Regions from separate parts of the Arthrobacter sp. Soil_C_60 genome, predicted to be linked through region 2. Evidence: riboswitches for the same ligand, from Rfam matches in the RefSeq annotation. Region 2 holds a riboswitch; the other holds the start of a gene.

What was found. A riboswitch is a leader RNA that binds a small molecule or an ion and turns the genes downstream of it on or off. The one in region 2 is predicted to bind glycine.
Region 1: linked by a shared signal. The riboswitch ahead of glyA (serine hydroxymethyltransferase) and the one ahead of gcvP (aminomethyl-transferring glycine dehydrogenase) in region 2 are both predicted to bind glycine.

Annotation. Positions count from the first base shown of each region.
Region 1 covers NZ_JBDGKM010000003.1:424,026-439,847, reverse strand. Annotated here, with positions in the region: gene AC3A4M_RS08850 (nucleotidyltransferase family protein) at 1-189, opposite strand, end outside; gene AC3A4M_RS08845 (NADPH-dependent FMN reductase) at 389-991, shown strand; partial or broken gene AC3A4M_RS08840 (FAD-binding oxidoreductase) at 1,036-2,401, opposite strand; gene AC3A4M_RS08835 (polysaccharide deacetylase family protein) at 2,517-3,317, shown strand; gene curA (NADPH-dependent curcumin/dihydrocurcumin reductase) at 3,352-4,386, opposite strand; gene AC3A4M_RS08825 (nucleoside deaminase) at 4,481-4,993, opposite strand; gene AC3A4M_RS08820 (DUF6221 family protein) at 5,048-5,332, shown strand; gene AC3A4M_RS08815 (amino acid permease) at 5,423-6,883, opposite strand; gene glyA (serine hydroxymethyltransferase) at 7,027-8,358, opposite strand; glycine riboswitch at 8,506-8,603, opposite strand; gene AC3A4M_RS08805 (hypothetical protein) at 8,765-9,667, opposite strand; gene treS (maltose alpha-D-glucosyltransferase) at 9,788-12,181, opposite strand; gene AC3A4M_RS08795 (SDR family oxidoreductase) at 12,425-13,207, shown strand; gene AC3A4M_RS08790 (DoxX family protein) at 13,288-13,701, shown strand; gene AC3A4M_RS08785 (amidohydrolase) at 13,895-15,118, shown strand; gene AC3A4M_RS08780 (trimeric intracellular cation channel family protein) at 15,143-15,772, shown strand.
Region 2 covers NZ_JBDGKM010000009.1:115,160-130,981, reverse strand. Annotated here, with positions in the region: gene AC3A4M_RS17385 (glycogen debranching N-terminal domain-containing protein) at 1-1,162, opposite strand, end outside; gene AC3A4M_RS17380 (LacI family DNA-binding transcriptional regulator) at 1,413-2,477, shown strand; gene AC3A4M_RS17375 (hypothetical protein) at 2,474-2,725, opposite strand; gene AC3A4M_RS17370 (GntR family transcriptional regulator) at 2,894-3,580, shown strand; gene AC3A4M_RS17365 (MFS transporter) at 3,611-5,599, opposite strand; gene AC3A4M_RS17360 (transporter substrate-binding domain-containing protein) at 5,626-6,447, opposite strand; gene AC3A4M_RS17355 (M4 family metallopeptidase) at 6,586-7,650, shown strand; gene AC3A4M_RS17350 (protealysin inhibitor emfourin) at 7,647-7,988, shown strand; gene AC3A4M_RS17345 (MFS transporter) at 8,086-9,348, shown strand; gene AC3A4M_RS17340 (mycothiol transferase) at 9,399-9,920, shown strand; glycine riboswitch at 10,012-10,111, shown strand; glycine riboswitch at 10,112-10,218, shown strand; gene gcvP (aminomethyl-transferring glycine dehydrogenase) at 10,269-13,136, shown strand; gene gcvT (glycine cleavage system aminomethyltransferase GcvT) at 13,153-14,289, shown strand; gene gcvH (glycine cleavage system protein GcvH) at 14,430-14,810, shown strand; gene AC3A4M_RS17320 (L-serine ammonia-lyase) at 14,892-15,822, shown strand, end outside.

The sequences.
Region 1 (15,822 bases), on a different contig from region 2:
CTGGCGGATCGGTACGATCGCGGCATCGGCCTTCCGATGTGAACCCACTAAAACGGGTTCAGCCTCGGGATCAAGTCGAAAATGCTTCAGCACTGTTGGGAGTCTCATTCGGGCCTCGGCAACAGTCAGAACTTCCGAAGCCGCCATGTCATCCGGTGTCCCGGCTGCATCTCTGGTTGCATTCGCCATAGCTCAAGAATAGAAGTTGCGGCGAAAGGTGTACATAAATTTGTACATCCACATCGCGTGGCTCTTGCACCAAAAGCTATGGACGATACACACGCGGTGTGTTGGACTGAGGCTGGCGCTCCGCTTTGCCGCCGCGCCGGGATTGTCCATCAGCCGCAACAGGCCGGCTCCGGCCGGCCGCCGTGGAAGGAATGTACTTATGCCCACCTACCAGATCGGTTATTTCGTCGGGAGCCTGGCCAGCGGCTCCATCAACCGCACTCTCTCGAAGGCTCTGATCAAGCTCGCTCCGAAGGACCTGGAATTCAACGAGATTCCCATCAAGGACCTGCCCCTTTACAGCTCGGATTACGACGCCGATTTCCCCGCCGAAGGCCGGGCACTGAAGGAAGCGGTTGAAGCCGCAGACGGAATCCTGTTCATCTCGCCCGAATACAACCGGTCCATCCCCGGTGCGTTGAAGAACGCGATCGACTGGGGCTCGCGTCCGTGGGGAACCAACTCCTTCGCCCGCAAGCCCACCGGCATCATCGGCGCTTCACCGGGCGGCATCGGCACGGCCGTCATGCAGTCAAGCATGCGGAGCGTGCTGAGCTTCCTCGACGCCCCGCAGCTCAACACCCCCGAGGCCTACATCAGTTTCAAGCCGGAAGCATACGGCGACGACGGCGAGGTCAAGGACGAGTCCACGCAGAAATTCCTGCGGCACTACATGGACGAGTACTGCGCCTTCGTCCAGCGTGTCCTCGATGCCAACGCGGCCGGACACATCGGTGACGAGGACGCCGCTTCGCGCAAGTAATGACGTCCAGCCCGCCGTCCCGCCGCGCCTTCGAATCGATTTACTTAGATCGCCTTGCCGGGGTTGAGGATGCCCTGCGGGTCCAGCGCACGACGGATGGCGTGCTGGACCTCAAGCGAGACATCGCCGAGTTCGTCCCGGAGCCAGTCGCGCTTGAGCAGGCCCACGCCGTGCTCGCCGGTCAGTGTTCCGCCCAGGCTTTGGGCCAGCCGGAACATTTCGCCCAGTGCCGCTTTCGGCGGCCCTTCAGTCACTGATTCATGCGGATCCACCACGATAATGGGGTGCAGGTTGCCGTCCGCGGCGTGGGCAATTGTAAAGATGCGCACCCCGGTCCGCCGAGAGATGTCCGCCAGCCCAATGACTGCTTCGGCCAACCGGCCCCGCGGTACACCGATGTCCCCGATGGATACCCGGCCCATCTTTTCGAGCGAAGGAATGGCTTCGCGCCTGGCCGTCAGGAGCGCCTCTGCCTCCGCCGAATCGGCCGCGCGCTCCAGTTCGGCGGCGAAGGGCTCGACGGCGTTGACCAGCACGTCCATCTCGAGGTGGGCGCCGAAGCCGTCCCAGCAGGAAAGCACCGCCGCGGCTGCGGTAGTTGGTTCCCAGCGCGGCGTCGATGGCGGCGAGGGTCGGGCCGTCCACTAGTTCCAGCACCGAAGGCTGGAGCCGCGCGGCGATCACCGCCGAAGCTGCCGCGGCTGCGGCGGCAACGTCGGGGAAGAAGGCGGCCACGGTCGCCGTCGCTATTGGTAGTGGACGCAAGCGGAGCGTCGCTTCAACGACCACGCCGAGAGTGCCCTCCGATCCGATCATCAGTGCGTTCAGGTCGTAGCCGGTGACGCCCTTGATAGTGTCGCGGCCCGTGCGCAGTTCGCGCCCGTCGGCCAGCACCACGCGCAGCCCGAGCACCGATTCGCGGGTCACGCCGTACTTAGCGCAGCGCATGCCGCCCGCGTTGGTGGCGATATTGCCGCCGATCGAACAGATTGCTGTACTGGCCGGGTCCGGCGCGTAGAACAGCCCGTGTTCGGCCACGGCCGTGTTGAGATGAGCGTTCAAGACGCCGGGTTCGACGACGGCGATCTGCTCGACCGGATCGACGCTGAGGATGCGGTTCATCCGCGAGAGATCCAGCACCACCTCCCCCGCGGACGCTGAGGATGCACCCGCCAAACCCGTTCCGGCACCCCGCGGCACCAGCGGAACCTTGTGCGCGGCCGCCAGTTCCACCGCCTGCACAACGTCCGCCACCGATTCGGCAAACACCACCCCGTCCGGCAAGGACGGCGGGACAAAGCCCGAGCGGTCCGTGTTGGCCGCGGCCCTGTCCCCATAGTCCACAGATGCCCTGTGGGCAGCATCCAGGACGGCGGCTGACGCCCCCAGGACCTCGGGAGAAACATCCATTCCCACGAAAACTCCTTCGTTTCCTCCGGCAAGTGATGCCGATCATACTGCATTGACCGCTGACGGGATTTTGCTCGGTTCAAAGTGTTGACCCGGACCGCACCCAGGCGGATACTTGCCTGATCCGGCTGGTCATTGGGGAACGCTGGCCCGGCGTTATGTGCCGCCGGTGGAAAGCGGGTGCGCCATGCAACGCCGCCATCGAATCGCCGCATTGCTGTCCATCGTGGCCTTGAGCCTCGCCGGGCAGATCCTCCCCGGCGCGGCGAACGCCGCTCCGGCATACAACATGCGCAATGGGCCGAATTACACCGAACGGGTGGTGCTGACGTTTGATGATTGCCCACGGACGTTGTCGGCCTACAGATCAGTGCTCAACTACGCGCGACGGGAGAACATCGGGCTGGTGCTGGCACCATCAGGCGATTGCATAACCAGTTTTAGGCGCGAGTACGGAACCGATATTGTGTCGCTGGCCAGGCGCCACGGCCAATACGTCATCAATCACAGCATTAGCCACAGGGATCTCCGGCAGTTCGACTGTGCCGGAGCGGCTGCCGAGCTGCGGGCCCCGGGGGTTGTCACCAACTTTGGCCGGCCGCCGCACGGCGGGCTCAACGAGGCCGTCCTCTGCGGCTACCGCAAAGTCGGCATGCTGCCCTGGCTCTGGACCGGCAGCACCAGGGACTGGACCGGCCTGTCCAGGAGCGAGGTGGTCGATTCCGTCGTCGCCCTTGGCCGAAAGGGCGGCACAATCCTCATGCACATGCAATGGCGGGGCTTCCATCCTAGGGCGCTGGACCGGATGAAGGAGGGATTGGAAGATAAGGGACTCCGAGTTTGCCGGGCCTATGGAGGCGCAACCGGGCGCATCACCACCAGCCCGGCGCTCCTACCGCTACGGTTACCTTGCTGATCGGGCCGAAATCGCTAAGACCAGCAGGGCGTCCTCAGACCCGGATCAGGAGCTTGCCGAAGTTGCGCCCCTCGAGCAGCCCGGCGAAGGCCGACGGCGCGTTCTCCAACCCGTCGACAATGTCCTCGCGGTACTTCATCCTGCCGTCCGCGACCAGCTCAGCCATGTCCCGCTGGAAGTTGTCCCAGTGCTTCGCCCGGAATTCCGTCTGGATGAAACCGCGCACGGTCAGGCTCTGGTTCAGGACGGTGCGCATGAAACCGGGTAGCCGGTCCGGCCCCTCCGGAGCGCCGGTCGCGTTGTACTGCGCAACCATTCCGCACACCGGCATCCGCCCGTACAGGTTCAGCAGCGGCAGCACGGCCTGGAGCACCTTGCCGCCCACATTCTCCCAGTAGACGTCGGTCCCGTCGGGGCAGGCAGCCTTCAGCTCGTCCGCGAAAGAATCCGAGCGGTGGTCCACGGCGGCGTCGAACCCCAGCTCATCAAGCAGGTAGGCGCACTTCTCCGGCCCGCCGGCGATGCCAACCGCACGCGCTCCCGCGGCACGGGCCAACTGCCCGACGGCGGAGCCTACCGGTCCGGCTGCCGCCGCGACCACAAGGGTCTCCCCTGCCCGGATGCGTCCGATTTCCGCCATGCCGGAATAGGCGGTGAAGCCCGGCATCCCCAGCACGCCCAGCGCGGTCGATTCCGGCTGCCCGTTGTCGCTGACCGGACGCGAGTATTTACCAGGAACGACGGCGGCGCTCTGCCAACCGCCGTACGTCGCCACCAGCTGGCCCGGCTTAAAGTCGGGGTCGCGGCTCTCGACGACCTCGGCAACCGTCTCGGCCGGAAGGACGTCGCCCAACGGCGTCGGCGTGGCATAGGACTTCGCCGCGCTCATCCGCCCGCGCATGTAGGGGTCCAGCGAGATGTACCGGTTGCGCACCAGTAACTGCCCGTCGGCGAGCGCGGGAAGCTCTGCGGTTTCCGTCCGGAAAGTCTGATCCGTCGGTACACCATGCGGCCGCTCGGCCAGCACGATTCGGGTGGTGTTCGTCGTGGAGTTCGCAGAAGTAGCCATCAGTTCAGGCTAGGCGGAAGCCGGCGGACTGTCACCACGGCCGATAACGCCCCCACCGCCGCTGCATCTCCTGCCGGCCGGAATGCATCCCCAGTCAGTCGTCAGATTCCGCGTCTGCTGATGCACCTTGCGGGAAGTGGAACTTCCGGTGCAGTGCCTGGACGTCGTCGGCCAGCTCCGTTGCCGGGCCGTCGACCTCCACTCCGGGTGCGACGGCTTGGACGGGCAATGGGTTGACCGGTCCCGGCGCCACATCCCACTCCTTCAGCCAGTTGCCAAGCTGCTCGGAGGAAGCGGCGTAGACAATCCGCCCCAGCCGGACCCAGGCGTGCGCGGCCGAGCACATCGGGCAGTGCTCGCCGGAGGTGTAGACGGTGGCCGCTGCGCGTTCCATGGGGCTCAGGTTGCCGGCGGCCCAGCGCGCAATCTCGAACTCCGGGTGCCGCGTCTGGTCGCCGTCCTTGACCCGGTTGCGATCCTCAAAAAGCACGTGGCCCCCGGCGTCGACGAGAACCGAGCCGAAGGGTTCGTCGCCGTCCTCGAGTGCTTCGCGTGCCAGGTCGACGCATCGACGCAGGTGTTCAAGATCGGTCTCGGTGATAGCCATGGTCTCGATTATGGCCCATGGCCTTTTGCCTATGGAATGGTCCAAGATGGCCACATGGGTGATCTTATCGATTTCCTGCTCGCGAGGATCCAGCAGGACGAGGCTCGGATACGGGCGCTGATGACAGACGTCGGCATGGTGGGACAAACGGTCCTGCGGCACCACCTCGCACAGAATCTGGCCGAGTGCGATGCCAAGCGGCGGATGATCGCCCATGTGAGGGACGTTGACTGGGACCACGAACCGGCCAGCGACTACGACTATATGCTGGCCTTTCTGCAGCACATGGCGCTTCCCTATCAAACCCACACCGGCTACCAGTCCGCCTGGCGGCTCTAGAGAACCGGAACGGCGGCCGGGCAGGTGGATTCACCATGCCCGACCGCCGTCCGATAGCCGCTTTCCGCCGTCGTCGGTTTCCCGCCGTCGTTAGCCGGAAACTGAGGCGGTTTCCTTCGCCTCGGCGTGGTCTGCGATGACGCCTGCCTTGAACGTTTCGTAGCGGGCTGCGTGGAGCGGGTTGCGGCGCAGGATCGCCCACGCTGCGCCCAGAACTGCGAACCAGATGGGCGTAATCAGCAGGGCCAGCAACGTATCCGGTTGTGTGGTCAGCGCCCACAGCACGAAGCCGAAGAATGCGAAGACCACCCACACCATCACCGGGCCGCCGGGCATCTTGAATTTGGAAGCCTGGTGCAGGCCGGGCCGGCGCTTGCGGAAGGCCAGGTAGCTGGCCAGGATGATGGACCAGACGAACATGAAGCATACGGCGGAAACCGTCGTCACCATGCCAAAGGCCTTGCCGACGTCGTCGCCTGCGTAGAGCAGGGCCACGGACGCGAACAGCAGCACGCAGGTCAGGAACAGCGCGTTGCGCGGCACCTTCTGCAACGACAGCTTGCTGAAGATTGACGGAGCATCTCCGTCCTGCGCGAGGCCAAATACCATGCGCGAAGTTGAGTAGATGCCGGAGTTGGCACTCGACATGGCGGAGGTCAGGACCACCAGGTTGATCACGGTCGCTGCCATGCCCAGCCCGGCCAGCGAGAACATTCCGATGAAGGGGCTGTGTCCGGCCTCGAACTGGGTCCAGGGAGTGACTGCCATGAGGATGATGAGTGCGCCTACGTAGAAGAGCAGGATGCGGATCGGAATCGAGTTGATGGCCTTGGGGAGGTTCTTCTCGGGATCTTTGGTCTCGGCAGCGGTGGTGCCCACCAGTTCAATGCCTACGAAGGCGAACACGGCGATCTGGAAGCCGGCCACGAAGCCCATGAACTCGTTGGGGAAGAAGCCGCCGTGGATCCACAGGTTTTCGACAGTGGCCGGGCCGGCCTCGGACTTGAAGCCCGAAAGGATCATGAACAGACCGGTAAGGATCAGTGCCACGATGGCGACGATCTTAATCAGCGCGAACCAGAACTCCGTCTCGCCGAAGGCCTTGACCGTAACCAGGTTCAGCACCAGCAGGATGCCGATGGTGACCACGCCCGGAATCCACAGCGGAATGCCCGGAACCAGTTCGTTGGCGTAGCCTGCGATGGCGATGACGTCGGCAATGCCGGTCACGACCCAGCAGAACCAGTAGGTCCAGCCGGTAAAGAATCCGGCCCAGGGGCCCAGCAGGTCACCCGCAAAATCGCTGAAGGACTTGTAATGCAGATTGGACAGCAGCAGCTCGCCCATCGCCCGCATCACGAAGAACAGCATGAAGCCGATGATCATGTAGACGAAGATGACGGAGGGTCCGGCCGCGGAGATGGTTTTCCCCGAGCCCATGAAGAGCCCCGTGCCGATGGCACCGCCGATCGCGATCAGCTGGATGTGGCGGTTGCTCAGCTGTCTTTCCAGATGGGGTGCCCCGGATGACTGCACTGTTGCATCTTTCATTTACTACTCCTTCAGAGCGAGGATATTTCGCATGGCTGCATGGCCCTGGGTGTGGGTTGCATGCAGGTTCAGACGGCCGGTCGCTTCCCCATGTCGGCGACCGGCCCCTGGGCAGGGGCCCCGCGGTCCCTGCCCAGTCCCGGTTAGGCGCCGGCTGTTGCCAGCGGTGCCACGTTCGGGTACAGCGGGTGCGCGGCGGCCAAGGCCTCCACACGGTGGCGCAGATCGGCGAGGCTTGCCTCGTCCTCAGCGATCAGCGCCTCAGCAATGATGTCAGCTACCTCGATGAAGGCTGCTTCGCCGAAGCCGCGGGTAGCCAGCGCGGGCGTTCCGATCCGCAGGCCGGAGGTGACCATCGGCGGGCGCGGGTCGAAGGGAACAGCGTTGCGGTTGACGGTGATGTCGATGGCCGCGAGGCGGTCCTCGGCTTCCTGGCCGTTCAGTTCGCAGTTGCGCAGGTCGACCAGCACCAGGTGCACGTCGGTGCCGCCGGAAACCACGGAAATCCCCTTGGCGGCGACATCGGGCTGCATCAGGCGTTCGGCCAGGATGCTTGCTCCGGCCAGCACGCGCTCCTGGCGTTCCTTGAACTCCGGCGATGCCGCGATCTTGAAGGCCACGGCCTTGCCGGCGATGACGTGCTCCAGCGGCCCGCCCTGCTGGCCCGGGAAGACTGCCGAGTTGATCTTCTTGGCGACGTCGGCGTCGTTGGTCAGGATGATGCCGCCGCGCGGGCCGGCCAGCGTCTTGTGCGTGGTGGAAGTGACAACGTGGGCGTGCGGCACCGGGCTGGGGTGCAGTCCGGCGGCCACCAGGCCGGCGAAGTGCGCCATATCCACCATGAGGTAGGCACCGACGGCGTCGGCGATCCGGCGGAATTCGGCGAAGTCCAGCTGGCGGGCGTAGGCGGACCAGCCGGCCACGATCAGCTGCGGCTTGTGCTCGTGGGCCAGGCGCTCCACTTCCACCATGTCGATCCGGTGGTCATCTTCGCGGACCTGGTACGGAACCACGTTGTACAGCTTGCCGGAGAAGTTGATCCGCATGCCATGGGTCAGGTGGCCGCCGTGGGCCAGGTTCAGCCCCATGATTGTGTCGCCGGGCTTGATCAGCGCGTGCATGACCGATGCGTTGGCCTGGGCACCGGAGTGCGGCTGGACGTTGGCGTAGGCCGCCCCGAACAGGTCCTTCACGCGGTCGATGGCCAGCTGCTCGATGACGTCGACGTGCTCGCAGCCGCCGTAGTAACGCCGGCCCGGGTAGCCTTCGGCGTACTTGTTGGTCAGCACGGAGCCCTGCGCCTGCATGACTGCGGCGGCGGTGTGGTTCTCCGAGGCGATCATTTCCAGGCCGTCACGCTGGCGGGTGAGTTCGTCGTCGATCTTGGCGGCGACCTCGGGGTCCAGCTCGGACAGCTGGCTATTCAGGCTCGGGGACACGACCTGCTGGAAAGTGGATGGTGACTGGATCGTCATAAGGAACTCCATATTTCAGGCAGCGCACAACACGCCACGATGATTCGGGTTCCTCCCCGCTCTGTCTGGGACCTGAGAGTTTCCGCCGCCCGTGGGGGCCGCTTGCACCGTCGGTGAGCCGGTTGCCCGGCTGCTTTCCAGAGTTGCCTAGCCGCGGCGGTACGTGGGCCTGAGAGATTCCTGGGGAGGAGTTGCTCCTACGGCGCCTGACGAACGTACCGGCAGGACTCTCCCGCCGCAGATCAAAAGCGTTGGGCCACAGCTTCGTGACCCGCCTCACACAGGTTAGCGGCAGGGCAGGAGCTAACGCAACATCATTTCTTAACTGCCTAGTCAGCGGCGGATCCGCTGCAGGCAACGTGCGACGCCGGCACTCACCTGAGTGCCGGCGCCGCCTGGGCAAGCCCTATTGCCCGGTGCCCGTCTGGTCGCCTTCGGTCACGCCGCCGTCCACCGGTGCCGGATCGACGGCGCCGCCGTCAGGGGCGGTTTCCTGCTGGCCCGTGTCCTGCTGGCCGGCGCCCGGGTCGGTGACGACCTCCGGCTCCGCCACTTCGCCGGTTTCGGAGCCTGGCGCCGGAACGGGTTCAGGCACGGTCTCCACCGGCGCAGTACCGTCGTTCTGGCCGGTGGCAGGATCCTCGACTCCCGTCGATCCGTCCGTACCGCCGGAAGTGCCGTCGGTGGTCCCGGTCTGGCCGGCGCCGTCGTCGACCTGCCCGGGCTCAGCATCGCCGGGCTCCGTGGTTTCGCTGCCATCCTCGGCCGGGGCCGCGGTGCCTGTCAGGACGCGGCCCAGGGTGGTCTGCTGCTCGGCGGCCGGGGCGCTGCTGGTCGACGATGCCACCAGCGCCGAAATGGGCTTGCTGGTTCCCAGTTCGACCATCGTGATGCCGGCCATGGCAATCAGGAAGGAGGCTGCGCTGACCACTCCAATCTTGGCCCAGGTCCGGGGCGTGAACCGGCGTGCGGTGAGCTTCGCCTTGAAGTCCGCGACGGCGCTGGAGACACCGGCACGCTCGGTTCCGTCGTCGCTCGCCGGCAGGCCGCCGTTGCGCAGGCCGCGCAGCCGCGGCACGGGCAGGGTCTTCTTGGCCGCGACGGCGGCAGAACTCAGCGTCCTGGCGTAGATGGCTGCCGCTACCGTGGCGATGACCGAACCGAGGGCAGCGCCGATCAGCGTTCCCGCGACACCGAGGAAGGAACCCGCAAAGGCCGAGGTCACGGCGGCCAAGGCGGAGGCAATAGTTTGGGCACCGTTGAGGCCGAGGAGTTTCGGCTTATCTTCGGCGGAGGAGTCTTCAGCCATATTTCACACACACTTCAGGTAGGTAAAGTTACGGAAAGGTAACGCCGGCTCCTCCGATCCGGTTCCCTGCCTACCGCGTTTCTATGTGAGATGCTGGTCACATCCGGTGCGCGTTGACCATCACCCCAGATCAGGGCGTGACAGCGTCCTCCGCGCCTGCGCCGCAGCTTCAGTACCAGCCGTGCCCGCGTCCTCGTCCTGGCCCGCTTCCACCTCAGCCGCAACCTCTGCGGCCGGCTCCTCTTCTTCGGGCAGGGTCACCAGCAGCGCGGTTCCCTGGTACGGCTCCAGCTGGATGTAGAAGCTGTGCAGGTCATCCACGCTCCCCACTTCTTCGCCGCTGAACAGATCGGTCACCAAGGCCCCGGTTTCCAACTGCTCGGAGCGCACCGTGCCGGCCATCTCCTGGTCCGAGAAGTTCAGGACGGTGACTTCGCAATCGCCCGATTCAAGCTGGTGCACCATGACCAGCATGCCCCGGTGCGAGACGTCCGGAACATCGAGCAGCGCACTCTTCGCGATGCCGTACTGCTCCCGGACGGCCAGGATTTTGGCCAGCTGCCGGGCAAACGATGACTCGTCCGCGAGCTGGTCCGGCAACGTCCCGTACAGGCTGACAGCCCTGGGCATGCCGGAGGTCGGGGCCTGCCCGGTATGGTTGACGCCCATCAGGTCATGGGCGCCCCGGTTGATCCAGCGGGTGTCGCCGCGGGACAGCAGCGGAGCTACCTGCGACCGGTCCAGGGTCAGCATGCCGCACAGGTCCCATCCGGAGAGCGCGAAGACGCCCGGCTGCAGCGCGTTGTACATGGCCAGCAGCAGGTGCACCTTGCGGACCTCGATGGTCTGCTCCGGCGTGATGGTGCTCAGGTCCTTGATGCCCAGCACCGCCGTGATCACGCTCGCCGTCGTACAGGCAATGCCGTTGGCCGTAAAGACCAAGTTATAGGGAGCGGCTTCCCCGGTGATGCCGTCCCGCAAGGTCTGCTGCACCTTATGGGCCAGTTCGGCGCCGGTCATTTCCTCGCCGTCGAGCTCATAGATATCGTCTTTATGCTTGGTGGTGAAGTGCACGAGTTCATAGGTCAGCTCGTCATGGTTCTGCAGCGCGTGGACCAGGGAGGCCTGGTCCACACCGATCTCCATGGCCAGGCGCAGGGTCAGCCGGAGGAATTCGGTATCGGCGGTGACCAGGGCGTGGTGGTAGCCGGGGCGGGTGACAAAGTCGTAGGACAGGTCGGGGCCGTTGGCGGACGTGGACTTGATGTCGTCGATGCTCAGGTTCAGTTCCTGGAACGTGAAGCCGCCGACCTTGCGGACCATGCTGCCGATGATCTGGTTCGCGGCCTCGGAAATCGGATGGCCCTCCGACCAGCCCGGCGTTTCCTCGGCACTCTTCTCCACGCCCAGGAAACCGTTGGCGTCCAGCCGCAGGGCGCCGGTACCCAGGTCCACCAGCGAGTGCAGGGCGTCGCCCATCACCAGGCGCATGCCGGAGAAGGTGGGATCCAGCCAGTTGATCGACGGCTGACCCGCCTTGAAGTAGTGCAGGTACACCCACCGCCGCATTTGGCCGGTGGTATCCAAAACCGGGCCGGTGGCGCTCCAGTTGGTCTCCTTGACCCCGGGCTCGTAGAAAATGACCCGCTGCAGCTCGCCGATGATGTAGCCGGCCTTCTGGAGGGCGCGTTCGGTTTCGGCGTCGATGTTGACCGCGTCTTCGCCGTCGGGCACGTCCGGCAGCAGGTGCCAGTCCGACTCGGGGATGTCGATCATGTGGTAAATGCCCGGGTAGTCCCGGAAGTTCATCTCGGCCAGCCGGAAATCCGCACCCTTGCCGGTGTGCCCGGGCACGATGTCATCCACAATCGTTCCGCCGTGGTCATTGGCGACCTGGCACATCTCGCGGAACTCGTCCTCGGTGCCGAACATCGGATCAATCGCCATGCTGATCCGGTCGAAGTGACCGTCCACACTCGGCGTCTGCTCCCAGCCCGAGAGCCCGCCGGCGAGTTTCACCGGCCCGGTATGGATGGCGCTGATTCCGATCTGCTCGAACGCCTCCCACAAGCCGGGGTCCCCCAATGCTCCGAGGAAGGACTGCCCGGGCTTGGTCATGAAGGACAGCGGGTAGGCGGTGAACCACACCGAGGCCCGCTCCACCGCGGCCCGCGGGTTCGGCCAGGCGAAGGGGTTCTGCCACATGCTGGCCTGGCCCGAGAGCTGGCGGCCCAGCACCTTGGCGTCGCCGAGCATGGACTGGTTGCGCAGCCACTCCACGTAAACAGTGTTGCGGGCGTCCGGCTCAAAGGGCGGCTGGCCCGGGTTAAAGTGCCGCCGCCGGGCCTTGGGGCGCAAAGCCCGCGGACGCGCCGGGTAGAACTGCTCATCGAAGTTGATCTCCGGGATGTGCGCCTCGAGCGCTTCCTCCTGCACGGCATCCAGGTCGGCAGCTTCGGAGCCGCCACCAGAGCCGTCGTCAAGGTGTTCCGTCGAAGAAAGCGAATCGACCATCGAGATATCTCCTTGATCATCCTGCAGGCACCGGCCAGTACTGACTTCTTCCACACTGCCAGACGCAGGGAAACCAGACCAGTGCACCTCCGCAATCAGGCGTGCAACGGATAAAACCGCGGCGTGGCGGCGTAATGTCCGCAGAGTCACATCCGGTTCTGGATGATTAGCCACTATTCATGCGTTTGCATAGATAGAAGCCGGCCAAACAGCCGGACCATCAAATGGGAAAGAAGGCAGAACATGCAACGGTTCTCAGGTAAATCCGTCATTATCACCGGCGCCGGATCAGGGCTCGGCCGTGCGGCGGCACTCCAAGTCGCCAAGGAAGAGGGCAAGCTGACCCTGGTGGATCTGAACGAGGCCGGCCTGAAGGAGACCGCGGAAGAGATCCGTCAGGTTGCCCCCGATGCCGAGGTGCTCAACGTTACCGCCAACGTCGCCAACGAGTCCGAGGTCGAGAACTACGTCGCCGAGGCCGTCAAGCGCTTCGGCAGGATCGACGGGTTCTTCAACAACGCCGGCATCGAAGGCAAGCAGAACGCCACCGAGGACTACGGCTCCGACGAGTTCTCCAAGGTCGTCAACATCAACCTCAACGGCGTCTTCTACGGCCTCAAGCACGTCCTGAAGGTCATGAAGGAACAGGGCTCCGGCTCCATCGTGAACACCGCCTCCGTCGGCGGCATCCGCGGCGTCGGCAACCAGTCCGGCTACGCCGCTTCCAAGCACGGCGTCGTTGGGCTCACCCGCAACTCGGGCGTCGAGTACGGCCAGTACGGCGTGCAGATCAACGCCATCGCCCCGGGCGCCATCATGACCCCGATGGTCGAGGGCTCGCTCAAGCAGATCGACCCGGAGAACTGGGAAGAGGTCGGCAAGGGATTCGTCGAGCCCAACCCGATGAAGCGCTTCGGCAAACCCGAAGAGGTAGGCCACCTGGTCGCCTTCCTGCTCTCCGGCGACGCGGCCTTCATCAACGCCGCCGTCATCCCGATTGACGGCGGCCAGTCCTACAAGTACTAACCCAAACCCAGCCGCCGCCGTCGTCGTTGTGAGGAAATAACGACGGCGGCGCCCGGCCGGGCTCAACGTACAGTGAGCAGATGACGCCAACTTCGAAGTCGATGGCGACCACCAAGCTCCCTGCCGGCACGCTCGGCCTGGCCGCGCTGCTTACCGCCAGCGCCGCGAACCACTTCGTCAGGCCCGGTTTCTACTACCCTGTCGTTCCAGCGGCCATCGCTACTGCCTCGGGGCCGCTCACCCGCGATGGCTGGGTTCAGATCAGCGGAGCGCTGGAATTCGCAGCCGCCGCCGGACTGCTGCTCCCGCAGACCAGGCGCATGGCGGGCATCTCCACCGCAGTGATGTTCGCCGGTTTCACCGTCGGACACCTCAGCGCCCTGAAGCACGCGTTCGGGCCGACGGGCACCAAGCGGGCACGCATCATCCATAGCCTCCGGCTGCCGTTGCAGGTTCCACTCGTGGTTTGGGCGTGGCGCACGCGGCAGGTCTGATCCAACGGTGGAAGGCCTCAGGCTCTGTGGCTGCTAGCCACGGTCGACCATCCTAAACGTGAACGGGCGAGTAATGGTGCCGCCATTCTCCGGGCCATTGTTACGATAAGTCGAACCGCGCCCTCCGCTTGGGTGCAGGCACCTTGTGCAGCCGCCAACTGCCGTGGAAACGCCTGGAGAAACCGAGGAAACAATGCCAGCATCCGTCCTGCTGACCGACGAGCAGCGCACCCGCATGCATGATCTCTACCGCCAACTGCACGAGCATCCCGAGCTCTCCATGCAGGAGCACCGGACCGCCGCACTGGTTCAGGCGGAGCTGGAGCAATACGGGATCGACGCCTTCCCGTGCGGCGGCACCGGCGTCGTCGGCGTCCTGCGCAACGGCGAAGGACCGGTGGTGGCGTTCCGCGCCGATATCGACGCGCTGCCGATTAAAGAAGACACCGGCCTGCCCTATGCCAGCACGGCCACCGGAACTCTGGCGGACGGCACGGAAGTTCCCGTCATGCACGGCTGCGGCCACGATGCCCACGCCGCCGCCCTCTTGACGGCCGCGCAGCTCCTGGCCGGCATCAAGGACCAGTGGGCAGGAACCGTCGTGTTCATTTTCCAGCCCGGCGAGGAAACCGGGGCGGGCGCCAAGGCGATGGTGGAGGACGGCCTGTGGGAGAAGGCGCCGAAGCCTGAGCTGGTCTTCGGCCAGCATGTCATGCCGGGGCTCGCGGGCACCGTTCAGTACGTGCACGGGCACCCGATGACCCAGGCGGATTCGTGGAAGGTCGCCCTGCATGGCCGGCAGTCCCACGGGTCGCAGCCGCAGGACTCCATCGATCCCATCGTGCTCGGCGCCCACATCATCACCCGCATTCAGACCATCGTGTCCCGCGAGGTGGATCCCCGCCGCTCTGCCGTGGTCACCGTCGGCACCTTCCACGGCGGGCTGAAAGAAAACATCATTCCCTCCAGCGCCGAATTCACCCTCAATGTCCGCACCTTCGACGAGACTGTGCGCGCCACCGTGCTCGGCGCGCTGCGGCGGATCATCAAGGCGGAGGCCGATGCGTCCAACGCGCCCGAACCCACCATCGAGGTGCTCTCCTCCTTCCCTCCGAATTCCAACGACCAGCAGGCAACCGACGACGTCGTCAATGCCTTGCGGCAGGAACTCGGCGAAGCCGACGTCATCGAGGGCGAACCCGTGATGGCCTCGGAAGACTTCGGCAACCTGGTTGAGCCCATCGGCGTTCCTTCCGTCTACTGGTTCTTCGGCGGCCATCCGGCGGAAGCCCTGGCCGCCGACCGCATCCCGGTCAACCATTCGCCGCTCTTCGCTCCGGTAATGGAACCGACTCTCTCCACCGGTGCCCGCGCCGCCGTTGCCGCAATCCTGTCCAAGGTCGGCCTTGAGCGCTAGGCAGCAAGGGACGCGGCCGTGGACATCCTGCTGATACTGGATCTTTTCGGTACGTTCTTCTTCGCCATGTCCGGCTGCCTCCTGGCCGCCCGCCGGAACTTCGACATCGTCGGCTCCCTCCTGCTCGGATCCCTGGTGGGGCTCGGCGGCGGCGTCATCCGCGACCTGATCATCTCCCAGTCCGTCCCGACCGCCTTCGTCGAACCGATCTACCTGGTTGCCCCGGTCCTGGCAGCCGCCGTGGTGTACTTCCATGTGCTCGGTGTCCAACGGTTCCGGCGGACCCTGCTCATTTTCGACGCCGGCGGGCTGGCCCTGTTTTGCGTCACCGGCACGCTGAAGGCCCTGGATTCCGGCATGGGCCCAGTGACTTCGGCTGTGCTCGGAATTACGACGGCGGTGGGCGGCGGCGTGCTGCGCGATGTGGTGGCCAACGAGGTGCCCCAGATCTTCAACCCCCGCGGCGTCTACGCCGTCCCGGCCATGCTCGGCGCTTCGCTGGTCACCCTGCTCTCCCAGCTGGGCTGGTTCAACGCCTACACCGGCACCGCGATTGCCGCCGTCGTTTTCTTGTTGCGCGTGCTGTCCCTGCGGTTCGGCTGGCGCGTGCCGCTCGCGGGCGGAGCGAAGAACCCGAGCTCGGCCACGGACTAAGCGCCTCTCCGCCATTCAAAACCCCGCCGATCATCCGTAGGCTGAAGTTT
Region 2 (15,822 bases):
CACCGGCGTACTCAAGGAAACCATCGCCGTCGGAATCGCCATAGTGCTGCATCCAGCCGAGGGCGTCCTCGAGGTGCGGCAGCAGTGCCTTGACCTCGGCCTCCGGCATCCCCGAATGCCAGGCATCATGGAGCAGGATGATCCACAGCGGCGTGGCGTCGATGTTGCCGTACTGGACCGGGGGCACCGCGATAACCGTCCCACCGGGACCCATGACGAAGGTGCTGCGGCGGACTTCGCGCAGGATCTTGCCCGGTTCCTCACCCGTTTCCGGCACCACATCAGTACCCTGCCGTCCCGCCAAAGCCCGCAGCGTTCCCGCGGCGGTTGTGGCATCGATGGGCAACAGCATGCGGGCGGCCATCAGGGCGTCCCGGCCGAACATGGTCAGGTGCCACGGCGCGCCCGCGGCAAGGAACGCGTGTGCCGGACGCTCCCGGTCCGCGATCCGCAGACTGTTGAGGTCGCTGATCGAGCGCGTCATCAGCCGCATGAGTCGCGGGTCGCCTGCAACGGACGGAGTCCGCAGCGGCTGACCGCCGGCGGCAATCATCGGCGCGCCTTTGTCGGACACGGCCAGCGACCAGCCAAGCTCGAGGGCATCTCCCGGCTGGAGTGTGATACGCCATCTGAGCACAACCTGGCTACCCATGAAGGCCAGCTCGGCCCCCTCCGCGGTCAGCTCCGCGCTGGTGTCCTGGCCCCGCCAGCGCCAGCGGCGGTCTTCCGGCGCCACGGATCCTGCGGCCAAGGCCAGGCCTGCTTTGATCTGGTCCATCGGCAGGGCATCGGCGACCAGTTCCATCTTCACGTCCAGCGTCACCGGTTCGTCCAGTACGGACTTGAACGTCAGGGTCTCGGCCAGCTGTCCGGTATCAACCGAGCGGCCTCGGATGATGGACACCAGGGGGTCGGCGACGTTGGCGGGAACCCGGATGAAATGGATGAAGTCCACATGTTCGGTGGAGTTCACCTGGGTGGAGACCCATTCGGGCTCGTGGCCATTGACAGTGAGGACGGCCCGCGCCAGAACCCTGTCGTCCCCGCAGTAGGCACCCTGGGCACCCTCGCCGCGGATCTGGCCGTGGTGGTCGCTCCAGACCTGGATAGGCGCGGTGAAAACGCCGGTGAGATCGTGCAGGTAGGGCTGCTGGAAAGCCATGGCTGCTCCTTGGGTTTAGCGTGTATTTGCCGGCCTCGTGCCGGTGGTGCTGAGGTGGAGGGAGGGCTCCTTCAGGGAACTGCCGTTCAGTCCCCGTCGGTCATTGACACCTCATTTGAACGTTCATACTGTGGTGTTTACATCTTGGCAGATACCCCGTCCGATGCAACACCCCGTCTTCGGTGGTTACGTAGCGGCCAGCACGGACACCGGCGTTAGCCAGCGCGGAAGTCCGCAGAAAAGGGACCCGATGACACAGAAGAAACCCACTCTGGTCAGTCTTGCCGAGTCCATCGGGGTCTCCCGCCAGACAGTGTCCAACGTGCTCAACGCACCGCAGCGGGTGAAGCCGGCCACCCGTGAACGGGTCCTCAAGGCCGTCCGGGAGAGCGGATACCGTCCCAGTGCGGCTGCCCGCCAGCTGCGCACGCGCCGGTCGATGGATCTGGGCCTGCGGCTGACGCCTGTTACCGACGGCATCAACGGCGCGGTGCAAGACCGCTTTCTCCACGCGCTGACGGAAGCCGCCCAGGACACGGGCTACCGACTGACCCTGTACAGCGCGCGCGATGACGAGGAAGAAATCCGCCACATCGACGAGCTGCTGCACGTGGCGGACCTGGATGGCTTTGTGCTGACTGGCACCCATGCCGGGGATCCGCGGACAGCCTGGCTGCAGGAGCATGACGTTCCCTTCGCCGCCTTCGGCCGGCCTTGGAGCCGCACGGAGGATCCGTTTGCGTCGGCCCATCCTTGGGTGGATATTGACGGCGCTGCCGGCACCGAGAGTGCCACCGGGTTCCTGCTCGAGCAGGGCCACCGGCGGATCGGCTTCCTGGGCTGGCGGCCGGACGAAGGCCTGGGGGACGACCGGCGGGCCGGCTGGCACCGCGCCATGGAAGCAGTCGGCATCGGCGGAAGCCTTCACGAGCTGAGCGCGGCAACGGACGACGACGTAGCGGCCGGAGCCTCGGCGGTTGACGGCTTGCTGGCGAAGGGAGTCACGGCGCTGGTCTGTGCCAGCGATTCGCTGGCTTTGGGTGCCTTCGCCCAGCTGCGGGCGGTGTTGCCGCCGGAGCAGGAACCCGCCGTCGTCGGTTTTGATGACACTCCGGTTGCTGCGGCCGTGGGCCTGAGCAGTGTGGCCCCGCCTGTTGCCGATGCGGCCCGGCGCATCATCGCGGTACTGTCCCATGTGCTGGCAGGCCGGCCGGCGGACGAGGGGCCGCAGCAGCACCAGGTGCTCAAGCCCGCCCTGGTGGTGCGGACGCCCCATGCGCTTGGCAGGATTGGACGGCGGCCGCCGGACAGCTAGCCGTTGTAGCGGCGGCCGTCGTCCTCCGGCTCGCCTTCGGGCTGCCAGGTAAGCGTGATTTCGACGCCACCGCGGACGGCGCCTATTACTAAATGCAGGTCTTCGCCATACAGGTCCTCGTGGTCCACCCGCCCGCCGTCTTCGCGGCGTTGTTCCACCAGATCCGTCATGGCCGCAGCCATCGCGCGGCCCCAGTCCTGGGGGTGTCGGCTATTGGCTTCGGCCGACGCCGAGTATTTTTTGTTCATGCTGGTCCCGTCCGGAGCATCAGGGGCAAAAGTCCATCCAACCCCGCCCCGGGCCGAACACCCATCTGAAATGAAGTTTGACCCTGCCCCACGACGCTGTGATGCAGGTCTCATAAGGTTAGGATGAAGAATGCATTGATGCCAACAAATGTGCCATATTACCCATATGTGACGTTTTCACTGGCAGCCGGCGATGACGAGGAGGCCATCATGGGTAGTGACGTTCCCGCGACGCGACGGGCGGCAATCTCCCGGCAACTGCGAGACGAAATCCTGGCCGGCGAGCTTCCGCCGGGAGCCCCGGTTAAGGATGCCGAGCTGGCCGAGCGGCTGGGAGTGAGTATTACGCCGGTCCGGGAAGCGGTGACGGAGCTGATCACAGAGGGCCTGATCGAAAGCCTGCCGAACAAACGGCGCCGGGTGGCCGTGCTCAACGAGCTCCATGCGGTCCAGCTGCTGGATGTTCTCGGGGTTGTCCTGGTTGCGGTCTTCGAACGCTCGGCTGCGCGGCTGGGCGAGGATGATGTCGAGGCCATGGCGGCAGCCGCCGAGCACCTGGAAGGCGCGCTCCAAACCGGCGACATGCTGGCCGCCCACACCACGCTGAGGGGATTGATCGAAATAATCCTTGATGCCGCCGACCACGATGAGCTGCGCGCCGTGAATGAGCATGTGCTGGCCCGTTCCCTGGGCCGGCTGTTCCTCTACCAGCGGGAGGAACTTTATTACATCTGGACGGACGGGTGGAAGGAGGCAGTTGCGCTGCTGCGCCGGCAGGAACCTGACGCGGCCGTCCAGCGGTTGCGGCAGGTCTTCTGGATTTTGACAGAGGAGCTGCGGACCGGGGACATGTAGGCCGGCAAGCTAGGGCGAAACAACTTCCGGCTAGAGCGTGGTTTCCCTAGCCTTGCCGACCAGATCGAAATTCACCACGGAGGACTCGGCCGTCATCACCAGCTTCCGGGACTGGGTGTACTGCGTGTCGGGTTCGACAACGGTGACCACGTATCTTCCCGTGGGCGGAAGCCGCAGTTCGTAGCGGCCGGCGTCGTTGGTTTTGGTGGAGGCGATGTACTCGCCCGTGTGTGCGCTGAGCGCGACCAGTGCGCCGGGCAGCGCGGCCCCGCCCCGAAGCACCCAGCCCGTGATGGTCAGCCGCTGCGTCAGCCGGATCTGCTCATCCCGTTCGGTACCGGTGAACCTGACCACCTTGGAAGTGGGAACCCAGCCGTCCGCATTGGCAACAACCAGATACTCGCCGGGCCCTGGCAGCGCAAGGGAGAACCCGCCGTCGTTCGCTGCCCTGCTCCAGTCCACGGGCTCGCCGGAGGTCTTCATGACCGTGACGACGGCGTGCGGAATGGGCTGGTCGTCGGTGTGCAGCACGCGCCCGTGCACCACGGTTTCCGCGCTGTTGCCGGCCTGGGTGACGGCGAGGGCGGCGGTCTCGACCGGAACGCCTTCGGCCGCAGGCACCGCCTCGTACCTGGGCACGAACCACACCACGGCACAGGCCACGAGCGAGGCCACGGCCGCAATCCAGAACACGTCCTGGAAAGCCTCCATGGCAGGCAGCTCGCCCCCGTTGACGCTGACCGTAACCGACGCCAGGACGGCTGCGACGGCGGCGCTCGAGGTCGAGGTGCCAATGGCACGCAGCAGCGCGTTGAGGCCATTGGCGGAGGCCGTCTCGGTGATCGGCACATTGGCCATGATCAGGCTCGGCATCGCGGCATAGGCCACCGCGGAGCCGACGCTGACAACGGTGGAGCCAATAATGATCGCGGCCACCGAGTCGCTGACGAAGACACGGCCCACGTACCCCACGGCCATGATCGCCGAACCGGCAATCAGCGTGGTTTTGCCACCGAAGCGGTTGATCATGGCGCCGGATACGGGGGAGAAGGCGACCATGGCCAGTCCGGACGGAACCATCGCCAGGCCTGCCGTGACGGGGTCGAGCCCGAACCCGTGCGGCACCGAAGCGGGCAGCTGCAGTTGCTGGGTGCTCAGCAGCATGTTCGCGAACAGGGCAAAGCCCACCAGGACGGAGGCAATGTTGGTCAACAACACCGGCCGCCGGGACGAAGTGCGCAGGTCGACCAACGGCTGGCTGACCTTCAGCGAATACGGAATCCAGGCCGCCAGGATCACAATCGTCAGGATGAACAGCGCTATGGTCAGTTCGTCGCCCCAGCCCCAGGTGCCACCCTTGGAGATGGCCAGCAGAAGCGAGGTCAGCGCGATGGAGAGCATGATGGCGCCGAGGAAATCGAACCGGCCGCGGGTCCGCACCTCGGATTCCGAGACCACCAGGTAGACCGCGGCGAGAATGGCCACACCAACGACGGCGGAAAGCCAGAACACTGATTCCCAACCGGCCTGCTGGTAAAGGGTTCCGCCCAAGGGCAGGCCGAGGGCACCGCCGATGCCCAGCGTGGCGCTCATGAGCGCAATCGCGCTGCCAACCTTTTCCCGCGGGAGCTCGTCGCGCATGATGCTGATGCCTACCGGGATCAACGCAGAGGAGAATCCCTGCAGGGCACGGCCGACAACTATGGTGGCGAAGTCCCCGCCGAGCGCGGCCACCACGGATCCGGCTGTCATCAGGATGATGCAGACCAGCATCATCAGCCGCTTGCCGAACATATCCGCTAGCCTGGCGACGATGGGTGTCGCGACGGCAGAGGTCAGCAAAGTGGCGGTGACCAGCCAGGACACATCGTCGATGGAGACGTTGAGCAGTTGCGCGAACTCCGGCAGCAGCGGGATGACCATTGTCTGCTGGAGCGAGACCGTTGTTCCGGACAGGCACAGGACGGCGATGATCGCCCAAGTTGGCATTCTTTTGCGCGCGGCGGCAGACTCAGGCATTTCCTTAGCGTATCCGGCGGGTAGCTCTAGCCGAACCAGGGGGCCTTGGCTGCATCGTAGGTGCCGTCGTTCTTGGCCATGTTCAGCCACTGGTCCACGTATTCGCGAAATTCGACGTCACCCTGCGGAAGTAGGTAGGCCTTCTGCGAGAAGTTGAATGGATCCTCAGGATGGACGGCGCAGAGCTCCGGATGCTCGTTCGCCACCCACATTGTTTCCGATGCGTCCGTTGTCATGACGTCCGCGCGGCCAGCGATGATTTCGTCAAAAATGGTGTTGTTGTCTTCGTAGCGGATGATCTCGCCATCGGGGTAATGTTCGTCGGCGAACTTCTCGTTGGTCCCGCCGATTGGTGTGATCGAACGGACACCAGGCTGGTTGATCTCCTCCACAGTGTCGTACTTCTCAACGTTTTCGCACAGCGTGATCGGCGTCTTCCCTTCGTCCAGAGTCGGCTCAGTGTAGAACGCCTGGGCAGCCCGTTCCAAGGAGATGGAAATGCCGCCAACGCCGATATCGCATTTGCCCAGAAAGTCCGGCATCAAGGTTGCCCAGGTGGTCGGGACGAACTCAACTTCCACTTCCAGTCGCTGGGCCAAGTCCTCAACCATATCGATGTCGATCCCGGTGTATTCCCCCGTCCCTGGATCCAGATACGTGAACGGTCGATAGTCCCCTGTGGTGCACACTTTGAGCACGCCGCTGTCTGCAACGGTCTCCAAACGTGATGGTTCGTCCGACTGCGAGGCCGAAGCGGAACTGCCATCGCCGGACGGGCCCGCGGTCGTGCAACCGGTCAAGGCCACCAGGGCCAGGAAAGAAGTTGCGGCAATTTTGCTCGATTTCATCGGTTCCCTCGCGCTTAATCGTTTCGGCTAAATACTGCCAGCGTAGCGGGGGTCATGGAGCACGAATACCCGTATGCCGTGGCTGCCACAGGTTGTCACACCCGGACCATAGGCTTGGGTGAACGCAAGGAGGTCCACATGTTCTGTTCTATTGTTCCGCCATACCTGCTCCGACGGCTCGCCCGGTTGGATGACCGGTCCCTGCTGCCTGTAGCGGAAGCTGCCCAGCGTGCCCTGGCCCGGGATGCAGCCATGCGCCGGAACCGTAACGTCAAACGTGCGCAGATGCCGGCCCTGCCCACCCTCCTGCCGTCGCAACGCATCCGGGCCACAGGGCTGAATCCCACCCGGCAGATCAATGACGCCCAGAACATGGAACGGCTGCCCGGTATCCGCGTGCGCAGCGAGGGAGTCGGCCCGGTTGAAGACGTCGCGGTCAACGAAGCCTACGACGGGCTGGGGTCCACCTTCGAGCTTTTCGCTGACGCCTACCAACGCAATGCACTCGATGGCCGGGGCGGAATCCTGCGCGCCACCGTCCACTATGGCGAGGACTATGACAACGCGTTCTGGAACGGCACGCGGATGGTTTTCGGCGACGGCGACGGGCGGGTCTTCCAGCGCTTCACCAAATCGCTGTCCGTCATCGGGCATGAGCTGACCCACGGCATCACGCAACACACCACCAACCTGGTCTACCAGGGCCAGCCCGGCGCACTGAACGAGTCGATTTCGGACGTCTTCGCTGCCTTGGTGGAGCAGTACAAGCTCGGGCACAGTGCGGACCACGCTAGCTGGCTGATCGGCGAAGGCCTGTTCACCGACCAAGTCAGCGGCGACGGCCTGCGCTCGCTGAAGGCGCCGGGCACTGCTTACGACGACGACGTGCTCGGCAAGGATCCGCAGCCTGCCACCATGGCGGACTACATCGACACCACGGACGACAACGGGGGAGTGCACCTGAACTCAGGCATTCCCAACCATGCCTTCTACCGGCTGGCCTCGATCCTGGGCGGGAACGCCTGGGAACGAGCCGGCCTGATTTGGTACGACACGATCACCGGTACGGAAGTCGTGGCGGATACGGACTTTGCAGGTTTCGCGGCAGCTACTGAAAGTGCGGCGGAAAGCCGCTACGGTAAGGACTCAGAGGAACTCAAGGCCGTAACGGCGGCCTGGACTGAGGTGGGCGTCTTGGGATGAGGATCAGCGTCAAGCGCACCGGCGGATTCGCGGGTCTAACGAGGCGCTGGGCAGTTGAAGTGGGTCAGCCCGAACTGCGTGACGAGTGGCTGCCCATTATTGAATCCTGCCCTTGGGACGATGTCCCGCAGACGCAGAACCAGCCGGACCGCTATATGTACTGGATCAGCGCCGGCGAACGTGAGGCCTCCCTCCCGGAGCAAGACGTAACCGGCCCCTGGCGGCAACTGGTGGATCGCACCTTGGAAAGTGCCCGGCAGGAAGAGGGCCGTCGCGCGGAACGCCGGCCCCAGGGCCCGGAAGGTTTTTACCGGGACGAGAATTCCGGAGAGCCTTAATCGACTTCAGGTGGGGACGGCGGCAGCCGCCGCGACAGCTATGGTGAAGAAGCCGGCACATCCGCCGGCCACAGCCTGCCTGCAAACGGAAATCAGAGTGCCTAGAACAAACCAACCCCAGATCACGGATCAGCCTGTAGCGAAGGACACCGCGTCCGTTCCTGGACTTCTCCCCCGCCTGATCGTCCTCGCCGGCATCCTGATCATGGCTCTGAGCCTACGTCTCGCGGTCTCGGGTGTTTCACCCGTGCTGGCGGAGATCTCCAACGATCTGCCGTTTGGTCCTGCATCCATCGGCGTTCTCGGCATGCTCCCGACCGCTGCCTTCGCCGTGGCAGGATTCACGACGCCGGCACTGATCAGAAAACTGGGCATACCCGCGGTCCTGCTCGGTTCGCTGGTGCTGGCCGCGTCAGGCCAGATCGGACGGGCGCTGGCCTCCGACGTGCCGCTGTTCCTGGGCTTCTCCGCCGTGACCATGGTGGGTTACGGGCTGGGCAACATCGTCATGCCACCGCTGGTCAAGCGGTACTTCCCGGACCGTATCGGCCTGGTGACTTCCCTGTACGTGACCCTGCTGGCGGTGAGTACCGCTTTCAGCCCGCTGATGGCGGTGCCGCTAGCCAACACGTCCGGCTGGCGCTGGTCGATCGGCATCTGGGCCGGTGTGAGTATGGCGGCGTTGGTGCCATGGATAGCCACCTTACTGGGGGAGCGGGCAACGCGGCGGGCCGAAGCCGTTCAAAACCGGTCGGCAGCAAAGCCCCACGCGAAGGTCCGTGTCTGGTCCTCTCCTGTCGCGTGGGGGCTGGCCATGGTGTTTGCCGGAACGTCCACCAACACCTTCTCGATGTTCACCTGGCTGCCTCCGCTGCTGCTCGACGCGGGAATGGACGCGGCCCAGGGCGGCACCATGCTTTCCTATTACGCCATCCTTGGCCTGCCGACCAGCCTGCTGGTTCCCTACTTGGCGGCCAGAATGCGCAATCCCTTCCCACTAGCAGCCCTGTTCGTGCTCTGCTACGCCGGCGGCTATGCGGGCCTGCTGCTGTCACCCTCATCGGGCACGATCCTCTGGATCACGTTGGCCGGACTGGGACAGGGAACATTCGCCATGGCCTTGCTGCTGGTCAACCTGCGGACCCGGACTACCGCCGGTTCGGGTGCGCTTTCCGGTTTCGCGCAAGGCATCGGCTATTCGGTCGCCTGCCTTGGGCCGCTGACTTTCGGGCTGCTGAAAGACATCACTGGTACATGGGCAACATCGTTCGGCCTGCTCGCCGTATCGCTCGTCGTCCTCGTCGTCGGTGCTTTCATTGTCAGCAAACCGCGCTATCTGGAGGACCATCCGGGGGCGTAAGGCATAGGCTGGGTTCGTTGCCGCCAATCCCGGATCTACGAGGAGCGAAGATGAAGTTCAACGATCTGCTGGCAGACGCTTTCGGCCGGATCCAGGAACGGGTCCACGAAGTGCTTGATGGACTGGACCCGAACCAGCTGGCCGAACGGCCCGGAGGAAACGGCAACTCGATCGCCTGGCTGATCTGGCATTTGACCCGGGTCCAGGACGATCACATTGCCGATGTCGCGGGTGTGGAGCAGCGCTGGACCTCAGGCGGTTGGTCAGAACTGTTCGATCTTCCGCTGGACACACATGAAACCGGCTACGGCCACACCTCCGACCAGGTCAGCGCCGTCACGGTTGAATCCGGAAGCCTGCTGGCCGAGTATTTCGACGCCGTGCATCGCCAAAGCCTCGAGTTCATCGGCTCGCTGACCGAAGACGAGCTGGACCGGATTGTGGATACACGCTGGGACCCGCACGTTACCCTCGGAGTCCGCCTTGTCAGCGTCATTGATGACTGTTTGGAACACGCCGGGCAGGCCGCCTACGTTAAAGGACTGGTCCAGCACCGCGAAGCGCGCGGCTAATGCCGGCCGCCTTGTTTGTGTTCGCCCTCACCGGCTACCATTCAAGAAGATAGAACGCACTTCAAAAGTGTCATAACTGCATATTTGCCTTCGAATTGCGGCGGGAGAGTCCTGCTGGATGAATGTCAGCGGGCGCCGTAGGAGCAATACCTCCCCAGGAATCTCTCAGGCCCCTGTACCGCCGCAGACAGGCAACTCTGGAAAGTAGTCGACCATGACGGCGCGGCTCACCGACGGTGCAAGCGGAACTTGGAAAGGTTTCCGCGGAATCTCTCAGGTCCAATACAGAGCGGGGAGGAACCCGATCCATCTGGTACAACCGTGCCAGCCAATAACTGGAGTTCCTTCATGACGGTTCAACCCACCATTGCGACATTTGCCGAGCGCCACATCGGCCCGCGCAACAGCGACGCCGAGACCATGCTCAAGCAGCTTGGCTACACCAGCCTCGAAGACCTGGTCGACACGGCCGTTCCGGCGGACATCCGCCAGAGCGCGCCGCTTGAGTTGCCGGCTGCCCGCAGCGAAGCCGAGGTCCTCGCAGATCTGCGCGCCCTCGCCGCCAAGAACATCACTGCCGTGCAGATGATCGGGCAGGGCTACTACGACACCATCACGCCGCCGGTGATCCGCCGCAATGTGGTGGAATCCCCGGCCTGGTACACGGCCTACACGCCCTACCAGCCGGAAATCTCCCAGGGCCGGCTCGAGGCGCTGCTGAACTTCCAGACCATGGTTTCCGACCTGACCGGTTTGGAAATCGCCAACGCCTCCCTGCTGGACGAAGCTACCGCCGTGGCTGAAGCCGTGCTGCTGATGCGCCGTGCCAACAAGAAGCATGCCGACGGCAAGACCGTACTGGACGCAGACCTGCTGCCGCAGACCATCGCCATCGTCAAGGGCCGCGCCGAAGCGCTGGACTTCGAGATCGAGGTGGCCGACCTCTCCGTTGGTCTTCCCGAGGGCGAGATCTCCGGCATTGTGCTGCAGCAGCCGGGCGTGTCCGGCCATGTGGCCGACCACAGCAAGGTGATCGCGGATGCGAAGGAACGCGGAGCCATGGTCACCGTGGCCGCGGATCTGCTGGCTCTGACCCTGATCACGCCTCCCGGCGAGCAGGGCGCGGATATCGCCGTCGGAAATACCCAGCGTTTCGGTGTTCCGCTGTTCTTCGGCGGACCGCACGCCGCCTACATGGCTGTGCACAAGGGCGTGGAGCGCCAGCTGCCCGGCCGCCTCGTCGGAGTCTCCAAGGACAACGCCGGCATGCCTGCCTACCGCCTGGCACTGCAGACGCGCGAACAGCACATCCGCCGCGAGAAGGCCACGTCCAACATCTGCACCGCGCAGGCACTGCTGGCCATCGTCGCCGGCATGTATGGGGTTTACCACGGACCGGAAGGCCTGAAGGCCATTGCGCAGCACGCCAACAACCAGGCGCGTGCCCTCGCCTCCGTCCTCAAGGGCGCCGGACTGGAACTGGCCAGCGAGCACTTCTTCGACACGCTGACGGTCAAGGTCCCGGGCAAGGCTGCCGACGTCATCAAGGCCGCCGAGGCCAAGGGCATTAACCTGCGCGTCATCGATGCCGATCACGTGGGCATCTCCACCGGCGAATCGACGACGGCGGAGCACCTGTCTGCTGTGGCCGAGGCATTCGGCGTGGACGGTGCAGCCGAGGACATCGCGGCGGGCCTGTCGGCTACACCGGAAGGCTTCGGCCTGGAGCAGGGCATGCAGCGCACCTCTTCCTACATGCAGCACCCCGTCTTCCACAGCCACCGCTCCGAAACCCAGATGCTGCGCTACCTGCGCCGGCTCTCGGACCGCGACCTGGCCCTGGACCGGACCATGATCCCGCTGGGCTCCTGCACCATGAAGCTCAACGCCACGGCCGAGATGGAATCCATGACCTGGCCGGAGTTCGCCTCCATCCATCCCTTCGCTCCGGCGCACCAGACGAAGGGCTGGCGCGAACTGATCGAGGATCTGGAAGCGCGACTGTCGGCCATCACCGGTTACGCGGGCGTCTCCATCCAGCCGAACGCCGGATCCCAGGGTGAGTACGCCGGCCTGCTGGCCATCCGCCGCTACCACCTGTCCCGCGGCGATGAGCAGCGCAACGTCTGCCTGATTCCTGCATCGGCCCACGGCACCAACGCCGCCTCGGCCGTGCTCGCAGGCATGAAGGTTGTCGTTGTGGCTACCGCCCAGGACGGCACCATCGACCACGCCGATCTGAACGCCAAGATCGAGCAGCACAAGGACAGCCTGTCCGCCATCATGATCACCTACCCGTCCACGCACGGGGTGTACGACGCCGATGTCCGCCAGGTCTGCGACGCTGTCCATGCGGCTGGCGGCCAGGTCTACATCGACGGCGCCAACCTCAACGCCCTCGTCGGACTGGCACAGCCGGGCAAGTTCGGTGGCGACGTGTCACACCTGAACCTGCACAAGACCTTCTGCATCCCGCACGGCGGCGGCGGCCCCGGCGTCGGTCCGGTCGCAGTAGCCGAGCACCTGGTGCCGTTCCTGCCCGGCAATGCCGCGCTGGCCGCGCACGAAGGCAAGGGCGTTCCGGTCTCGGCTTCCGAGTACGGTTCCGCCGGCGTGCTGCCGATCTCCTGGGCCTACGTGGCCATGATGGGCGGCGAAGGGCTGACCAACGCGACCAAGACCGCGCTGCTGGCAGGCAACTACATCGCCTCCCGGCTGAACGAGTACTTCCCGGTGCTGTACACGGGCAACGACGGTCTGGTGGCGCACGAGTGCATCCTGGATCTGCGCGAACTGACCGCCAAGTCCGGCGTTACTGCCGAGGATGTTGCCAAGCGTCTGATCGACTTCGGTTTCCACGCCCCCACGCTGTCCTTCCCGGTGGCAGGTACGTTGATGGTGGAGCCGACCGAGTCCGAAGACCTCGCCGAGATCGAGCGCTTCATTGAAGCGATGATCACCATCCGCGGCGAGATCGACCAGGTCGTCAAGGGCGACTTCAGCGTCGAGGAGAGCCCGCTGCGGCTGGCTCCCCACACTGCAGCTGCTGCCATCAGCAGTGACTGGGACCGCAAGTACTCCCGAGAACAGGGCGTCTTCCCGGTGCCGAGCCTGAAGCAGGACAAGTACTTCGCGCCGGTGGGACGCATCGACGGCGCCGCCGGCGACCGTAACCTGGTCTGCTCCTGCCCGCCCATCGAAGAGTTCGCTAACTAGAGGAAGGTTCCAGACCATGAGCGCTGAAACCGCTACGAAGCAGTACACCGCCCTGTATGAAGAGCACCAGAAGCTGGGCGCCTCCTTCACGGACTTCGGCGGCTGGCAGATGCCGCTGAAATACCAGAGCGAACTGGCCGAGCACCACGCCGTGCGCAAGGCTGCCGGCCTGTTCGACCTCTCCCACATGGGCGAGGTCTGGGTTACCGGCCCCGACGCCGGGAGGTTCCTCGACTATGCGCTGGTGAGCCGGCTCTCCGCGGTCGCCGTTGGTAAGGCCAAGTATTCTCTGATCTGCAACGAAGACGGCGGCATCATCGATGACCTGATCAGCTACCGCCGCGCGGAGGACAAGTTCCTGGTGGTGCCGAACGCGGGCAACGCCAAGGCCGTAGCCGAGGCCCTGGCCGACCGTGCGCAGGACTTCGACGTGACGGTGGAGGACGCCACCGCGTCCATCTCGCTGGTGGCTGTCCAGGGGCCAAACTCCGTGGACATCCTGAAGCAGCTGGTGGCCGCGGCCGACCACGCCACCGTGACCGAGATGAAGTACTACGTTGCGGACGAGGTCCACTTCACTGTGAGCGGTGCTCCGCTCAAGCTGCTGCTGGCCCGCACCGGCTACACCGGCGAAGACGGGTTCGAGATCTACGTCCCGAACGAAAACGCCGCTTCGCTGTGGTCCGCCCTGCTGTCGGCAGGCAAGGACTTCGATCTGGTGCCCGCCGGCCTCGCCGCCCGCGATTCGCTGCGGTTGGAAGCCGGTATGCCGCTCTACGGCAACGAACTGTCCCTGGAAGTCAGCCCGTACGACGCCGGACTTGGCCCCATCGTCGCTCTGAAGAAGGAAGGCGAATTCGTCGGCCGTGCCGCGCTCGAAGCCCAGAAGGAACGCGGCTCCAAGCGCAAGCTGGTCGGTCTGAAGGGCCTTGGCCGCCGTGCCGCCCGCTCGCACTACCCGGTCTCCAAGGACGGCCAGGCTGTTGGCGAAGTGACCTCGGGCCAGCCGAGCCCCACACTCGGTTACCCTGTTGCGCTGGCTTATGTCGATATCGAGCACATCGAACCCGGCAGCCGGCTCGACGTTGACCTGCGCGGCAAGCCCGAGCCGTTCGAGGTCGTCGCACTGCCCTTCTACAAGCGCGACAAGTAAGCAAACCTGCCACGAAGCTGCCGGCAATAATCCATTCCTAAGACACTGCCGCTACTAATTCATATCGGCCGTGCGCTGACGGATTATTGCCGGCGGCCGCTGTTCTTCCTGATTTTCCCCTCTTTCGAAAGGTTCTATCCATGAGCACAGTTCTTTCCAACCTGCGTTACTCCGAAGAGCACGAGTGGGTGGACGCTTCCAACCCGGTCAAGGTCGGCCTCTCGCAGGTCGCCACCGACGCGCTCGGCGACGTGGTCTACATTGACCTGCCCGAGGTCGGCTCCACGATCACCGCCGGCGAAACCTGCGGCGAGGTGGAGTCCACCAAGTCCGTCTCCGACATCTACGCACCGGTTTCCGGCGAGATCACCGAGGTCAACCAGGTAGCCATCGACGATCCGGCCCTGCTGAACTCGGATCCGTATGGCAAGGGCTGGCTGTTCACCGTCAACGTTTCGGAAGAGGGCCCCCTGCTCTCGGCCGAGGATTACAGTTCCAAGAACGGCGGCGAGCTGTCCTAACAGCCGCTGGTACCGCCGTCGTTATTCATCGTCTCTAACCGGAAGCGGCAACAAGCCGCCGAAGGGCATTAAGGAGCCATCATGGCTGTAGGCGTATTCGACCTCTTTACCGTGGGCATCGGCCCCTCCAGTTCGCACACCGTCGGTCCGATGCGGGCGGCTGCCGTTTTTGCCGAGGAGCTGGTTTCAACTGGCTTGCTGGACCGCGTGGCCGGACTGCGGGTTGACCTGTACGGATCGCTCGCGGCTACCGGCCGCGGCCACGGCACCTTCACGGCAGTGATGCTGGGGCTGGAGGGTTTCCAGCCAGAACAGATCCTGCCGGATGAAGTCGAATCCCGTCTCGCAGACATGGCTTCAACCGGCGAGTTGCAGTTGTGCTCGCAGGTTGAGGGCTCGGCCGGTGTGGTCCTGGACTACAAGGTCGAGGACATGGTGCAGCATCCGCTCACCGTGCTGCCCCGGCACACCAACGGGATGAAATTCCAGGTGACCGACGACGCCGGTGCGGTCCTTCACGAGGCAACGTTCTTTTCCGTGGGCGGCGGCTTCATTGTCCGCGACGGCGAGGAAGATGAGGCCGCGCGGGAGCTGGATGCCTCCAAGCAGGAGCTGCCGTACCCCTTCCGGACCGCGGCGGAACTGCTGGAACACTGCCGTAACACCGGCCTGGGCATCAGCGACATCATGATGCTCAACGAGAAGGCCTCGCGCTCCGAGGCGGACATCCGCGCAGGCCTGATCCACATCTGGCAGGTGATGGAGGAATGCAAGGACTCCGCCATCAAGCGCGAAGGTGTCTTGCCCGGGGGACTGAACGTCCGCCGTCGTGCGCCTGACTGGCATGACCGGCTGCGCAAGGAAGACAAGGACCGGGACCACAAGTACTGGCAGGAATGGGTGAACCTCGTGGCGCTGGCCGTGAACGAGGAGAACGCTTCCGGCGGGCGGGTTGTCACGGCACCGACCAACGGCGCCGCGGGCATCATTCCCGCAGTCATGTTCTATGCCA